Linked DNA regions of Synechococcus elongatus PCC 11801. The protein of the gene in region 1 binds, or shares a complex with, the protein of each later gene. Links are inferred from orthologs where the notes say so. Each region holds a gene or a part of one and is shown in the gene's direction. Other genes may lie near its edges.

The links. The genes of interacting proteins can lie anywhere in the genome.
Region 2: the proteins of uvrA (region 1) and mfd are in contact, whole or in part, in a crystal structure (PDB 4DFC), measured with the Escherichia coli proteins. The link is inferred for Synechococcus elongatus PCC 11801 from one-to-one orthologs.

Annotation. Positions count from the first base shown.
Region 1 is NZ_CP030139.2:1,062,758-1,070,585, reverse strand. Bases 1,697-5,264 are described here. They hold uvrA (excinuclease ABC subunit UvrA), read left to right. Parts: upstream 1,697-2,052; coding sequence 2,053-5,064; downstream 5,065-5,264. Other genes in these bases: DOP62_RS05080 (type IV pilus twitching motility protein PilT), read left to right, coding at 5,230-5,264; DOP62_RS05090 (hypothetical protein), read right to left, coding at 1,765-1,926. In the rest of the region: bifunctional phosphoribosyl-AMP cyclohydrolase/phosphoribosyl-ATP diphosphatase HisIE, read right to left, coding at 1-93; DOP62_RS05105 (hypothetical protein), read right to left, coding at 149-493; DOP62_RS05100 (chlorophyll a/b-binding protein), read right to left, coding at 678-896; DOP62_RS05095 (GAF domain-containing protein), read left to right, coding at 1,113-1,691; more of DOP62_RS05080, read left to right, coding at 5,265-6,345; DOP62_RS05075 (D-hexose-6-phosphate mutarotase), read left to right, coding at 6,386-7,204. UniProt on the Escherichia coli protein: The UvrABC repair system catalyzes the recognition and processing of DNA lesions. UvrA is an ATPase and a DNA-binding protein. A damage recognition complex composed of 2 UvrA and 2 UvrB subunits scans DNA for abnormalities.
Region 2 is NZ_CP030139.2:430,544-437,714, forward strand. Bases 1,919-5,929 are described here. They hold mfd (transcription-repair coupling factor), read left to right. Parts: upstream 1,919-2,267; coding sequence 2,268-5,729; downstream 5,730-5,929. Other genes in these bases: dnaB (replicative DNA helicase), read left to right, coding at 1,919-2,187; DOP62_RS02065 (hypothetical protein), read left to right, coding at 5,843-5,929. Also shown: DOP62_RS02045 (Fe(3+) ABC transporter substrate-binding protein), read left to right, coding at 1-582; DOP62_RS02050 (hypothetical protein), read right to left, coding at 648-824; more of dnaB, read left to right, coding at 823-1,918; more of DOP62_RS02065, read left to right, coding at 5,930-6,136; DOP62_RS02070 (DUF1622 domain-containing protein), read left to right, coding at 6,397-6,792; DOP62_RS02075 (acyltransferase), read right to left, coding at 6,887-7,171. UniProt on the Escherichia coli protein: Couples transcription and DNA repair by recognizing RNA polymerase (RNAP) stalled at DNA lesions. Mediates ATP-dependent release of RNAP and its truncated transcript from the DNA, and recruitment of nucleotide excision repair machinery to the damaged site.

The DNA of each region.
Region 1 (7,828 bases):
GCCGTCCAGATAATCTTGGGCGATCGCAGGCAGCAGACCCCGCTCATCAAAGCGGAGTTGATCAAGCGGCAGCGACAGAGACAGAGGAGCCATGAGCCTCAGGCTGGGTGACTGTTCTACGCTATCACTGCCGCGATCGCGTCTGAACTCAGCGAACCTCTACCGCCTGTAGGCGATCGCGAAAACTCGTCTGAGGGGCTGGTGTAGGTGCTGTGTAGCGGGGTTCGACAGCAGCACTGGCCTTGGGGGCTGGGGTATTAGCGCTGTTCGCTGACCGTGAGTCTGTCTGACCTAGCGGCACATAGCGAAACCGGCGATGACTTCCGCCTTTGGCCGGTGGACGGAGCGAGGGTTCAACCGTATTTTGAGTACTGGCTTCCGTAGGATTCCGACGGGGTAATGGGTTTTCACGCAATTCGCGCTTGAGCTGGTTGAGCAATCGTGAATGTGATGTCGAGCTGTAGTGCTTGATGATGTGGATATCCCAATCCATGGTGCCTCGGGCAGCAGTGAATGATGAGCCGCCATTTCAGTCAATGAATCGTCTGGAGTTATCGCCACAGTTGCTTAAACTCCAAGCCCCTAATGGCAAAGGGCTGCTGAGCCGAAATCATAGAGGCCTGCTGAATGTTCAGCAAGCCCCTACGCATCATCTTAAGTTTTTAACGGTTGCTGAACTAGCTCAAACCACTAACGAGGAAGGGCAGTAGGCCTTGGCCCAAGACCACTTCCGTCAAGATGAGAGCCACAAAACCGAGCATTGCTAGCCGGCCATTCAATTTTTCGGCGCGATCGTGAAAGCCCCAGGAAGCATCAGCTTCAGCAACAACCACTTGGGGTTCGATGGCGAAATTGTTTTGACGACCGAATTCGTCAACAGTTCGTCCGCTACGCATAATGAATTCCTCTTGATTGGCTGTCCTGTTTGAAGTGTAACACAACGTAAAGTTCTGTGACGTTTTTCTTAATCTTTGGCAGTCAACCCTGTTCCCACCGGGGCAGCATGACTGTTGCTGCCCTTTGTAGATGGAGGCAATAGCGAGGACTAAACCATCGTCAAAGGCCAACGACCGGTAAACTCAGCGCAGCGATCGCCCTCTCATGTCTTTGTGATGACGGTTCCTCTCAACCCTGCTGATAATCCACTAGTCCAGTTTCGACAGGCTTTGGCAGCTCTCCACAGTACTGAGGCAGCTCTAGCACTCTTCTTAGAGACTGCGATTGACTTGACTCAGTCGGATGCTGGCAGCATCTTTCAACTGCGCTGGAGTCTCCGTGGACCGGAACTGATCTGCACCTTGTCCTGCAACTTCTCGCAACCCGAGATTCAGCTGCAAGGTAGCCCTCTCCCGATCCTGCGCAATAGCTTGGCAGGGTACGTAGCCACCACCGGTGAGGTGTTGAATATTCCCGATGTCTATCAGCTACCGTTGGGGTTGCCTTATCACTTTCAACCCCGCATCGACAGCGCGACCGGCTATCGCACCCAATCGATTTTGGTCTTACCGCTCAAGACACCGCGCCAAGATGTGATCGGAATTGTGGAGCTGATCAACCGCAAGTGCGATCGCAAAGCCAAACTGACGACAGGCGACTACGGTGCTGCAGTGATTCCCTTTTCTCCAGCCGATCAGCAAGTGGTCGTGCAGCTACTCAAGACGCTAGAGAGTGAGTTTCTCGGCAAGGTATGAGTCAGCCGTCGGCCACGATCGCACAGAACTTTACACCGATCTCAATCGCGGCGAACGGCTAGAAGGTGGCGAACTAGGCACTGGCCGGTGCTTGGGGGCGAGTACGAACACGGAGTCTACGAATGCCATGTGGCTCGGGGCGGCGTTCTTGCAGCTCTTGCTTCAGCTGCTTCAGCAGGGCGCGGTGGCGTTGCGAAGGGAAAAACGTGAACTTGAGGTCTGGCTTCCAATCCATGCAAAAAGTTGAGAAACAAAGCGCCTGATCTCAGGCTCCCCAACTCTAGCGCAGGGGCGATGACCCCAACCGAGCCGCTCAAAAGGTAAGCGATAGAATCATCTAGATTTTTGCTGCTGCTTTCCCATGCCCAAGCGCGCTTCTGTTGAGCCTTCATCTGATCTGGCTCATCGCAATGGCAGTCAACCAGCAGCCGAGACAGACCAAATTCGAGTTCGGGGCGCGCGGCAACATAATCTGCAGAACCTTGACCTCGATCTACCGCGCAACCAGCTAATTGTGTTTACGGGTGTGAGCGGTTCGGGCAAGTCATCCTTGGCCTTTGACACGATTTTTGCCGAGGGGCAACGTCGCTACGTCGAGTCACTGTCTGCTTATGCTCGGCAGTTCCTTGGCCAAGTCGATAAGCCTGATGTCGATGCGATTGAGGGCTTGAGTCCAGCCATTTCCATTGACCAAAAATCCACTTCGCACAACCCACGATCGACGGTCGGTACGGTCACGGAAATCTACGATTACCTGCGGTTGTTGTTTGGGCGAGCCGGCTCACCCCACTGCCCCCATTGCGATCGCTCGATCGCGCCTCAAACGATTGATCAAATGGTCGATCGCCTTGCAGAACTACCCGATCGCAGCCGCTTTCAAATCTTGGCGCCGGTGGTTCGCGGTAAAAAAGGAACCCATAAAAAACTGCTTTCTAGCCTTGCGGCAGAAGGCTTTGTGCGGGTGCGGATCAACGGTGAAGTGCGGGAACTCAGTGACAGTATTGAGCTGGATAAAAACCACGCCCACACCATCGAAATTGTGGTCGATCGCCTTGTTCAAAAAGAGGGAATTCAAGAGCGACTCGTTGATTCACTCACCACCTGTCTCCGTCGTGCCGAAGGCATTGCTGTGATCGATGTCTTGCCGAGCGATCGCGGCTCTGTCGTAACCTTGCCGACGGAGTTAGCAGCTAGCCACGCAGCCGAAACAAAAGCTGCCTATGGCAGCCCTGCTAGTGGCTATGAACTTGTCTTTTCCGAAAATTTTGCTTGCCCCGAGCATGGCGCTGTGATGGAAGAACTGTCGCCGCGCCTCTTTTCCTTTAACTCACCCTACGGTGCCTGCTCCCATTGCCACGGGCTGGGGAGCCTACGGACGTTTTCGCCCGATCTGGTCGTTCCCGATCCCAGCCTGCCAGTCTATGCCGCGATCGCGCCTTGGTCGGAAAAAGATCACAGCTACTACTTCAACCTGCTCTGCGGCGTGGCCGAGGCCAGTGGCTTCGAAATCAGCGATCGCTGGCAGGATTTGACCCCTGATCAACAGCAGGCGATTCTCTACGGCAGCCGTGAAGCGATCGCGGTTGAAACTGAATCCCGCTTCCGCGATCGTCAGGTTTACCATCGCCCCTTTGAGGGGGTGATTCCGATCCTGGAGCGTCAGTATCGAGAAACCAGTTCCGAAGTCTATAAACAGAAGCTCGAAAAATATCTCGTCGATCAAACTTGCGAGGTCTGCCACGGTTTACGGCTCAAACCGGAATCCTTGGCAGTGCGGATTGGCCCCTATCGGATCACTGATCTCACCAGTGTTTCAGTGCGGGACTGCCTGAGCAAAATTGAAGCTTTAATCGGTGCTAACGGGCGATCGCCCCTCTTGACAGCTCGCCAAATGCAGATCGGGGATTTGGTGCTGCGCGAAATTCAGGCTCGCCTGCGCTTCTTGCTCGACGTGGGACTCGACTACCTGACCCTCGATCGCCCAGCCATGACTCTCTCGGGTGGTGAGGCCCAGCGTATTCGCCTGGCTACACAAATTGGGGCGGGTCTGACCGGAGTGCTCTACGTCTTGGATGAGCCCAGTATTGGGCTGCATCAACGTGATAACGATCGCCTACTCAATACCCTGATTCGCCTGCGGGATCTCGGCAATACCCTGATTGTGGTTGAGCATGACGAAGATACGATTCGTGCAGCCGACCACCTGGTTGATATTGGGCCTGGAGCAGGGGTGCATGGGGGGCGTATCGTTGCCCAAGGTCATCTAAAGCAACTGCTGACGGCTGAAGACTCTTTGACGGGTGCTTATCTCTCAGGCCGTCGCCGTATTGCTACTCCAGCAAGCCGTCGTGAGGGCAATGGTCGCCGTCTGCAGCTCCAAGGTGCCAATCGTAACAATCTCCAAAACCTTGATGTTGAGATTCCCCTCGGCAAACTGGTCTGTGTCACGGGCGTGAGTGGCTCCGGCAAATCCACGCTTGTCAATGAACTCCTACATCCAGCCCTCGAGCACAGTCTGGGGCTGAAGGTTCCTTTTCCCAAAGGCCTGGCCGCGCTGAAAGGCACAAAAGCGATCGACAAGGTGATCGTGATTGATCAATCGCCGATTGGTCGTACCCCGCGATCGAATCCGGCGACCTATACTGGTGCCTTTGATCCGATCCGGCAGGTGTTTGCTGCAACGACGGAAGCGAAAGCACGAGGCTATCAGCCGGGGCAGTTTTCCTTCAATGTCAAAGGCGGTCGCTGTGAAGCCTGTGGTGGGCAAGGCGTCAATGTCATCGAGATGAATTTTCTGCCCGATGTCTATGTCCAGTGCGATGTCTGCAAAGGTGCTCGCTATAACCGTGAAACGCTGCAGGTGAAGTACAAAGGCAAGACGATCGCTGACGTGCTCAACATGACCGTCGAAGAGGCGGCGCAGTTTTTCGAAAACATTCCTCAAGCCAGTAGCCGCCTGCAGACCTTGGTGGATGTGGGTCTGGGTTATGTTCGTCTCGGTCAGCCTGCGCCAACGCTCTCAGGTGGTGAAGCCCAACGGGTCAAACTGGCGACGGAACTGGCGCGTCGGGCAACCGGCAAAACGCTCTATCTGATTGATGAACCGACCACGGGTCTCTCTTTCTACGATGTCCACAAGTTGCTGGATGTGATGCAGCGCCTCGTGGATAAGGGCAATTCGATCGTGGTGATTGAGCACAACTTGGATGTGATTCGCTGTGCAGACTGGATCATTGATCTGGGACCCGAAGGAGGCGATCGCGGCGGCGAGATTGTTGTTTGCGGGGAGCCAGAGACTGTAGCAATGCATGCTCACTCCCACACAGGGCGCTATCTTGCTCAAGTCTTAGCCCAGCATCCTCCGGGGCAGTAATGCTCAGTGAGTCTCACCAGCAGTGTCGCCAGAGCCAAGTATCAGATTCTGATACAGTGATCAACACTGCAGTAATCTTTTGTTTTTTTCTTAGATTTGTAGAGTCTTAAAGCGACATTCTAGAAGTAGCCATCGAGTCATCTTGTGACAGGAAGTAGCACGGTTATGACAGCGCCCACCATTGAGCAACTTGTGCGCAAGGCTTGCCAAGTACAAGCCTCGGATATTCATCTGCGGGTTGGGCATCCTCCCTACTTTCGGTTGCGCGAGCAAATGTATCCGCTCCCAAAAGCACCGGCTGTCACAGAGAGTGATATGGATAGCTGGCTCAATGAAATCTTGACGCCAGCCCAGCGTACTCGTCTTCAAGAAACGCAGGAAATTGATGAAGCGCTTTTTTATCCAAATCTGATTCGTTGTCGCGTCGTTTGCTTTCAAACACTGGATGGTACAGCGATTACGCTACGGTTAATCCCTCTACAGATTCCGAGTCTCTTTGAGCTGCAACTTCCATCTGTGCTTTCGGGGTTAGTTCAACGGAAACAAGGACTGATTTTAGTCACGGGACCAACAGGATCAGGTAAGTCAACTACCCTAGCAGCCATGGTTAATGAAATGAACCAAACCATGGCTCGCCATATTATTACTATCGAAGACCCTATTGAGTATGTTTTTGAACCTGTTCGCTGTTTGATTACCCAACGTGAAATTGGTCGTCATGCCCATGATTTTGCCTCGGCACTGCGGGCTGCGTTACGGGCTGATCCAGATGTCATTCTTGTGGGTGAGATTCGAGATCAAAAAACGCTCAAGACAGCTATCTATGCTGCCCAAACGGGTCACCTTGTTTTGGGGACACTCCATGCTCGCAATACAGTCAGCACGATCGATCGCTTGATTGGTCTTGATGGCATGGTGCAGAGCTCAGACACGCGCAAGCAGTTCCTAGAGCTGTTAGTCGCAGTGATTTCCCAACAACTGATCACTCCCCAAACTGGTAGCCGTAGGGCAATCTTAGAGGTTTTGATCAATACGCCGGCGATTCAGGACTATCTCAACCGTGGCGAATTAGAGGAAGCCTATCGCTTGATGGAACTCGACACGATTGAGGGCATGCAAACTCTCAATGAGGCACTCCTGATCGAGATTGAGCAAGGTCGACTCAGTGTTGAAGAGGCTCTGAAAGTCTCGATTGATCCTGGAGATCTCGATCGCCGTCTGCGGATTACTGGGATTGCTCAAGCCCAAGGATTTTCCAGTCATTTTCAATCTGATTTCTAAGCAGGGGTTTGGTTACTCCACTGATAGGGTGGGAGTCGGAATGATGGACGATGCCTTCGAACCGCTACAGCTTAAAGCCGAGGGAGCCAGCCTTCGCTTCTGCCGTTATGGCGGGCAAGTGTTGTCGTGGCAACCCGCAGGAGGTCAAGAACGTTTTTTTCTTAGCGATCGCAGTCTTTATCGTCTGGGCAAGGCTATTCGTGGTGGCATCCCGGTCATCTTTCCTCAGTTCTCGGATCGTGGCTCTTTACCTAAGCATGGTTTTGCCCGCGATCGTGCTTGGACCTTGCTTCAACTTGATGCAGCAGCGGGGTATGCAGAGCTAGAACTTCGAGACTCTGCCGAAACCTTACAGATTTGGCCTGTAGCCTTCCGGCTGCGCCTGAAGCTGCAATTGCGATCGCAACAGTTGCAGGTACAGCTCAGTGTTGAAAATTGCGATCGCCAACCATGGCAGTTTACGGCGGCGCTGCATGGCTATTTGGCAGTCCCTGACTTATCCACCGTGCGATTACAAGGGCTACAAGGGCGTTGGGGTACCGAGCAAACCACAGGCGATCGCTTTCAAGAATTAGATCGCGATCGTGGCTTTCTGACAGCGATCGATGCTTTGTATGACGCGCCAGCGCAGCTCCTGACTCTCGTGGCTCCGCCATGGCCAGACCTCCAAATCAGCCAAGAGGGCTTTTCAGAAACAGTGGTTTGGAACCCTGGCGTCGCGGGTGCTGCTCAGATTTCTGATCTCGCACCCGGTATGGAACGGCAGTTTCTTTGTGTGGAGGCTGCAACAGTTCAGCAACCGCCTCACCTAGAACCCGGTGAAATCTGGCAGGGGCAGCAATCCTTTCAGATCCACTGAAGCCGTAGATGACGGTAGTGCTTACTGTTAACCCTGCGAAGTATTCCTGCAATTCCTTGGCAGCAGCTCGATCGCACTCCTACGGTGAGGATAGTTCGGATGACGACCTCCAGGACGGCGTAAAGCTTGAGGACTGGACGGGTGAACATAGCTGGCGATGGCTTCTTCTGGGGTCGTCGCCTTTATTCGTGGGGGTACTGCTGAGGAAACGTGTGCGAGACGCACTCATCATGCTTCGACTTACTGGAAGCCGACTCCTGGCAAAGCTGGTCTCAGGAAGCTCCCAACCTTCTCGCAGAACCTCTCAGTGCGACAGAAAGAGTATTGCTGTGGATATGGTGAAGGGCGAATAAGTTAGGACGTTATGACAAGAGAAAGATAGATCTACCGTTCTTTAGCTTGTGGGTTTAATCGAGATTTATCGAGAATGACGGCCTGTCAAAGACGATGTCAGTTGTCCTTGCTCGGGTGATGATTGTTCTACCCTACCCATACGGTCTTCCGGTCTTCTCTCGGCTTGGGAAAGACTGAATAGCCTCTGAATAGTTGAAGTCTCACTTTATGTTTGAGATTGAGCAAGAACAATACATCCCACACTCAGCGGCTCGATTCCCAAATCCCTCA
Region 2 (7,171 bases), 630 kb from region 1 along the record:
TATCAAGCCCTCGCCAACCCTGAGTGGAAAGGGAAGCTGTGTATGCGCAGTTCAGACAACATCTATAACCAGTCTCTTGTAGCTGCTGCGATCGCGACTGATGGCGAAGCCAAAACGGAAGAGTGGATCAAGGGAATCACGGCGAATTTTGCCCGTCCTCCCCAAGGGAACGACACCGCCCAAATCAAAGCGGTTGCCGAAGGCGTGTGCGATGTGGCCGTTGTGAACCACTACTACTTGGCACGTCTCATGGAATCGAAAGAGGCTGGCGATCGCGAAATCGCTGCTAAAGTCGGTGTCTTCTTCCCACAACCGACCCATATCAATGTCAGCGGTGCTGGGGTTGCAACCAATGCTCCGCACAAAGACAATGCAATTGCATTTCTGGAATTCTTAGCGAGCCCTGAAGGTCAGCGCTACTTTACCCAAGGCACCTACGAATATCCAGCCAAGGCCAATACCGCTGAAGATGCAGTTGTCCAAAGCTTCGGCACCTTTGAAGCAGCGCCCGTCAATGTCGATATCTATGGAGCAAATAACGCTGAAGCTGTGAAAATCATGGATCGGGCAGGCTGGCGCTAGCTCTCAAATCAGTCCCTGACAGCTTGGTATGGCCAGCCCTTAGCCCTTCTAGCTGGATAGTTCAACTACGCAGAGACGTCGCCGGTTCGTGGCAAGCGGAGGGGCTTCAGACCGTGGCACGGAGGCTGCGACCAACTCAAACCTGTCGTGCCTCCAGCAAAATGGATCAACCCACCCGTCGCCCATTTTGCGAGCGGCGGGAGTGTGTCACGATCGGTACGCTCGTCTGCTGAGGCAGTCATGGTTCAGGAACTCCGCTTTGATATCCTTCCCGATCGCCATGAGCCGCCCCAAAATGTCGAAGCTGAGGAAGCAATTCTGGGTAGCATCCTGCTCGATCCCGAGGCGATCGGGCGGATTGCCGATGTACTCTCACCGGAAGCCTTCTACAACTCCAACCACCGCGATATTTATCGGGCGGCAGTCCGGCTGCATAGCCAAGGTCAGCCAACGGATCTGACCAGTCTGACGACCTGCCTGCAAGATGCGGGTCAGCTCGACAAGGTCGGCGGTCAATCTCGACTGGCAAAGCTGGTCGATCGCGTGGTGACGACGGCTAACGTCGAGCAATACGCTCAGTTAGTAATCGACAAGTTTCTGCGGCGGCAACTGATTCAAGCCGGTAATTCCGTCATTCAACTGGGCTACGACACGACCAAGCCGCTGGAAGCCGTTCTTGATCAGGCGGAGCAAAAGGTCTTTGGCATTACCCAAGAACGCCCGACTATGGGCTTGCTACCGGCCTCCGAAATCCTGACGAGTACCTTTGCAGAAATCGAGAGTCGTTCCATGGGAACGGCGCTCTCGGGCATCTCTTGTAATTACTACGATCTGGATGCCATGACTCAGGGCTTCCAGCGATCGGATTTGATTATTGTGGCGGGACGACCGGCCATGGGAAAAACCAGTATTGTCCTCAACATTGCTCGCAATATTACCGTTGCTCATAAGCTGCCGGTTTGTGTCTTCAGTTTGGAGATGTCGAAGGAGCAATTGATCTATCGCCTGCTGTCGATGGAAATTGGCATCGAGAGTAGCCGCTTGCGATCGGGCCGGATTGGCGATCATGAGTGGGAAATGCTTGGCAAAGGGATTATGCAACTTTCCCAACTTCCCGTTTTTATTGACGATACGCCCGGATTGACTGTTTCGGAGATGCGATCGAAGGCTCGACGATTGATGTCTGAACAAGGAGGGCAACTCGGGCTAATTCTGATTGACTATCTGCAGCTTATGGAAGGTAGTTCCAGCGATAACCGGGTTCAAGAAATTTCTAAGATTACGCGATCGCTGAAAGGTTTGGCACGGGAGTTAAACGTTCCGGTAATTGCGCTTTCGCAGCTCAGTCGTGGTGTGGAATCACGAACCAATAAGCGACCGATGATGTCGGATTTGCGGGAAAGCGGTTCGATTGAGCAAGATGCTGATTTAGTGATGATGATCTATCGGGATGAATACTACAATCCTGACACTCCCGATCGCGGCATTACCGAAATTATTGTTGCCAAGCATCGGAATGGGCCGGTCGGCACCGTCAAGCTCCTGTTTGAGCCGCAGTTCACCCGTTTCCGCAACCTGGCGGGCAGTAGCGCTCCTGCGGTTTGAGGCGGCGCGATCGCCCAAACGGCACAATGGATCGACAAATTCTTCCTTGACTTTATCTCTGACGCACCGGTCATCTATCCATGACTTTTTCAGCACTGATTCGCACCTTGGCGCGATCGCCCCTCAGCCAAGATCTGCTGACGAAGTTAGAGAAGCAATCGGGCCTGCGTCTGATTGGAGCCGGTCGCTTAGCGCAGGGGTTGGTGACCTCAGCCCTTGTCCAAGCCCAATCGCGATCGCTGCTGGTGATTTGCGCCACCCTCGAAGAAGCCGGTCGCTGGGCCGCGCAACTGGAAGGCATGGGCTGGCCGACGCTGCACTTTTACCCCACCTCGGAATCCTCACCCTACGAAGCCTTTGACCCCGAGTCCGAGATGGTTTGGGGGCAGTTGCAGGTGCTGGCCGATCTGCTGGAACAGAGTCAGCCTGTGGCGATCGTGGCAACCGAGCGATCGCTGCAACCCCATCTGCCGCCCGTGGAAGTGCTGCGTCCCTTTTGCCAAACGCTGCAGCGGGGTCAGGAGATCAATCTTGGGGAATTGGGCGATCGCCTTGCCCAGTTTGGTTACGAGCGGGTACAGACCGTTGAAGCAGAAGGCCAGTGGAGTCGTCGTGGCGACATCATCGACTTGTTTCCAGTTTCAGCGGAGTTACCGGTTCGACTGGAGTTGTTTGGCGATGAATTGGAGCGCTTGCGGGAATTCGATCCGGCAACCCAGCGATCGCTGGATGAGATCGAAATCCTACGACTGACCCCAACCAGCTATGCGCCGGTGATTGCAGCTGCTTTAGAGGGGCGATCGCTGGATGACTGGCTGACCGAGGCCGAACAGGAAGCCTGGCAAGAAGGGCAACCACCGGAAGGGATGCGCCGCTTTTTAGGGGTGGCCTTCAAACAGCCTGCTTCCCTGCTGGACTATCTACCGGCGGGCACGGTGATTGCGATCGATGAGCCGCTGCAGTGTCGCGCCCATAGCGATCGCTGGCTGGAGCATGTTCAAGATCACTGGCAGGAACAGGAGCAAGTTTGGCCAGCCATTCATCGCGATTTTCAAGCCGCTTGGGAGGAAATCAGCTGCTTTCAGCGGATCGAGCTGTCACAGCTGCAAACCGGCGGCGAGAGTGAGTTGCCCGTGCTCGATCTGGCGGCGCGATCGCTTCCTGTTCTGCCGCATCAGTTCGGCAAGCTGGCGGACTTCATCCGCACTGAGCGCGATCGCCACAGCATTTGGTTGGTCTCTGCTCAGCCCTCGCGGATGGTGGCACTGCTACAAGAACACGACTGCCCGGCGCAGTTTATCCCCAACCCCCGCGACTATCCGGCGATCGATCGCCTTAGTGAAAAACGTTTCCCGATCGCACTCAAGCATTCCAGTCTGGCGGAGCTAGAAGGCTTCAGCCTGCCCACTTTCCGGCTGACCTTGATCACCGATCGCGAATGCTTTGGTCAGCACGTCCTCGCCTCACCGACCTACGTCCGCAAACGGCGACGGGCAGCCTCTAAGCAAGTTGACCTCGATCGCCTCAAGCCCGGCGACTACGTCGTCCACCGAAACCATGGCATCGGTCGCTTTACCAAGCTGGAAAGCCTCAGTCTTGGCGGCGAAATGCGCGAGTATCTGGTGCTGCAATATGCCGATGGTCTGCTGCGAGTTGCCGCCGATCAACTTGGCAGCCTCAGCCGCTATCGCGGTATGGGCGGTGAGCGCCCTGAACTGAGCAGCATGACCAGTAAGGCTTGGGAGAAGACCAAAGCCAAAGCCCGCAAAGCCGTTCGGAAAGTCGCGGTCGATTTGCTCAAGCTCTACGCCCAGCGATCGCAGCAGGAGGGTCATGCCTACCCACCGGATCAGCCTTGGCAGCAAGAGCTGGAAGATTCCTTCCCCTACCAGCCGACAGCGGATCAGCTCAAGGCGGTAGAAGCAGTCAAGCGCGATATGGAAAGTCCGCAACCGATGGATCGCTTAGTCTGCGGGGACGTGGGTTTTGGCAAAACGGAAGTCGCGGTTCGCGCCATCTTTAAGGCAGTGACCGCCGGAAAGCAGGTGGCTTTACTTGCTCCGACAACGATCCTGACCCAGCAGCACTACCACACCCTCAAGGAACGCTTCGCGCCCTATCCAATTCAAATTGGCTTGCTCAACCGCTTCCGAACGGCGAGTGAACGGCAGCAGATTTTGCAGCGCCTCGCGACTGGTGAACTTGATGTCGTGGTTGGCACCCACCAGCTCCTGGGCAAAAACACGCAGTTTCGCGATCTTGGCCTGCTAGTCGTCGATGAAGAGCAGCGCTTTGGCGTTAACCAGAAGGAAAAAATCAAAGCCCTCAAAACCCAGGTCGATGTTCTGACCCTGAGTGCCACACCGATTCCGCGCACGCTCTACATGGCGCTCTCAGGTGTGCGGGAAATGAGCCTGATCACTACCCCGCCCCCTTCCCGTCGCCCGATTAAAACCCACCTAATGCCCTACGACTTGGAGGCGGTGCGGACGGCAATTTCCCAGGAGATCGATCGCGGTGGACAAGTCTTCTATGTCGTCCCTCGTGTCGAAGGAATTGAGGCGATCGCGACTCGCTTGCAGGAAATGTTGCCCAGCTTGCGCCTTGCCGTTGCCCATGGTCAGATGCCAGAAGGCGAATTGGAGGCAACGATGCTGGCCTTCAATAACGGCGAAGCCGACGCGATGATCTGCACCACGATCATCGAGTCTGGCTTGGATATTCCCCGCGTCAACACGATTTTGATCGAAGACGCCCAGCGCTTTGGCCTTTCGCAGCTCTACCAGTTGCGCGGTCGCGTCGGTCGGGCTGGAATTCAAGCCCACGCTTGGCTGTTCTATCCCGGTGAAACGGTGCTCTCCGATCAGGCACGACAACGCTTGCGGGCTATTCAGGAGTTCACACAGCTGGGATCGGGCTATCAGCTCGCCATGCGGGACTTAGAGATTCGTGGCGTTGGCAACCTGCTGGGAGTCGAGCAATCCGGTCAGATGGAGGCGATCGGCTTCGACCTCTACATGGAAATGCTGCAGGAATCGCTGCAGGAAATTCGCGGTCAAGATATTCCCCAGGTTGATGACACCCAGATCGACCTCAATCTCACGGCCTTCATCCCTGCTGACTACATTCCCGACCTCGATGCCAAGATGAGCGCCTATCGGGCTGTAGCCTCGGCGCGTACCCCCGCTGATCTGCTGCAAATCGCAGCGGACTGGAGCGATCGCTATGGCCCGTTGCCCAAAGCGGCTCAGCAATTGCTGCGGGTAATGGAACTCAAGCAAGTGGCAAAATCACTGGGCTTTGCCCGCATTCGCACTGAGTCCAAGCAGCACGTCATTCTAGAAACGCCGATGGAAGCCCCAGCGTGGAAACGCCTGCACGAAAAAATTGCTAGCAATCTTCAGAGCCGTTTTGTCTATGCCTCAGGGCGCGTTACTGTGCGCGGGTTAGGGCTTCAGAGTGCTGAGCAGCAGGTGGAAAATCTGATCACTTGGCTCAGCCCCCTGCAAAGCACCTTGTCAGAATTGGCGATCGCCGCCTAAATTCAGAAACCAAAAAGAGACTTAAGCGTCTGATGTTCTCGGTGGACATGCGGCCAGCTTAGGATTGTTAGTCCGGTCGGTGCTTGTCCGGCCTTTTGCGTCTAGGAAACTCGATGAAACTGCTGCCCATTGTTGCGATCGCCCTTGGATTCGCTACACCTGTTCACGCCAAAGACGAGATCCCAGCAGCAAAACAGGCCAACTTCCTACAGGTCTGCCAAGAAACGGCTAAAACTCGGGGGGCTCCCTCCCAGTTCGCTCGGCCCATCTGTCAGTGCATGCTCAATGAGCTGCGATCCAAAGGGAATGCTTATTTGATCAGCTTGGAAAAAAATCAAAAGCTACAGCAGGATTTTGCGACGCGGGCTTCCCTAAGCTGTATCTCCAGCCTGATTAAAGGACAGTAAAAACACGGATCCTTAGGCCTCGTTTCCCAGTCTTAGGAGTGATCAGCTGGGACACTTGGGAGGCATGGATTGCTGCAGTCCGTTGAGATTAAGGCCGGGCCTAGTGCTTTATGCAGATCCTTTGTTGAGCAATTGCTGCAAATGAAGCGGTAGGCTGCTGACTGCGAGTCTTCAGGCTGATCTCAGCCCTCAACCGTAGACCAGCCAAGCAGAAACATCACTTCCATGCTGCGAAGTGAGTAGCGGGAGAAGCCTGAATCATGGTCGAGCTAGAAGTCTTCGAAAAAGGCCTCCGTATCCTAGCCGAAGGGACTCGCCTCAGCTTAGAAACCCTCTCGGTTCTCTGTGTTTTGGTTGGGTTACTAGCAACCCTGCGCCGCACGAGTATGATGCGACGACAACTCAGGCACAGTAGCGACTTGCCCTTCACCAAAATTCGCTTAGGGTTTGGGGCCTGGCTCTCGTTAGCTCTCGAGTTTCAGCTGGGTGCCGATATTGTGGCAACCACCACCACACCTAACACTGTTAACCTCATTCAGCTTGGCGTGGTAGCTCTGATCCGAACCTTTCTTAATTTTTTCCTGGCTCGGGAAATGGAGATGGAGCACCGAATGGAAACCCAAGCTCGCTCGGCGCAGGATAATACTCCAACTTAGGGAGTGCAAAACAGTGCCAGCGAGAACCCATTAGCAACAGGAACGGAGAGGAAATGTTGAATTCGCAGGTGCAAGGTGCAGCAGGCAGTCGGGATCAAAGGTGATCTGCGATCGCGCTGGGATCTTCTTGGATAGCTCGCCGTCGGAGCAGTCTTGCAGGCGATCCAACGAGGACAGAACCAGTTGGATAAGAACCGTGGGTTAGCGCTTGAGCACCGACAATACTGCCGGCCCCGAGTTGGGTACCGCCCCGAATCACGGCGGCAGTACAAATCCAGCAGTCCGATCCAATTTGAACGGGTTGATTAGAAATAGGTTGATCATCAATCGGGCGCGAGGGGTCATCGTAGCGATGTTCTGTCGGATTGATCACTGCATG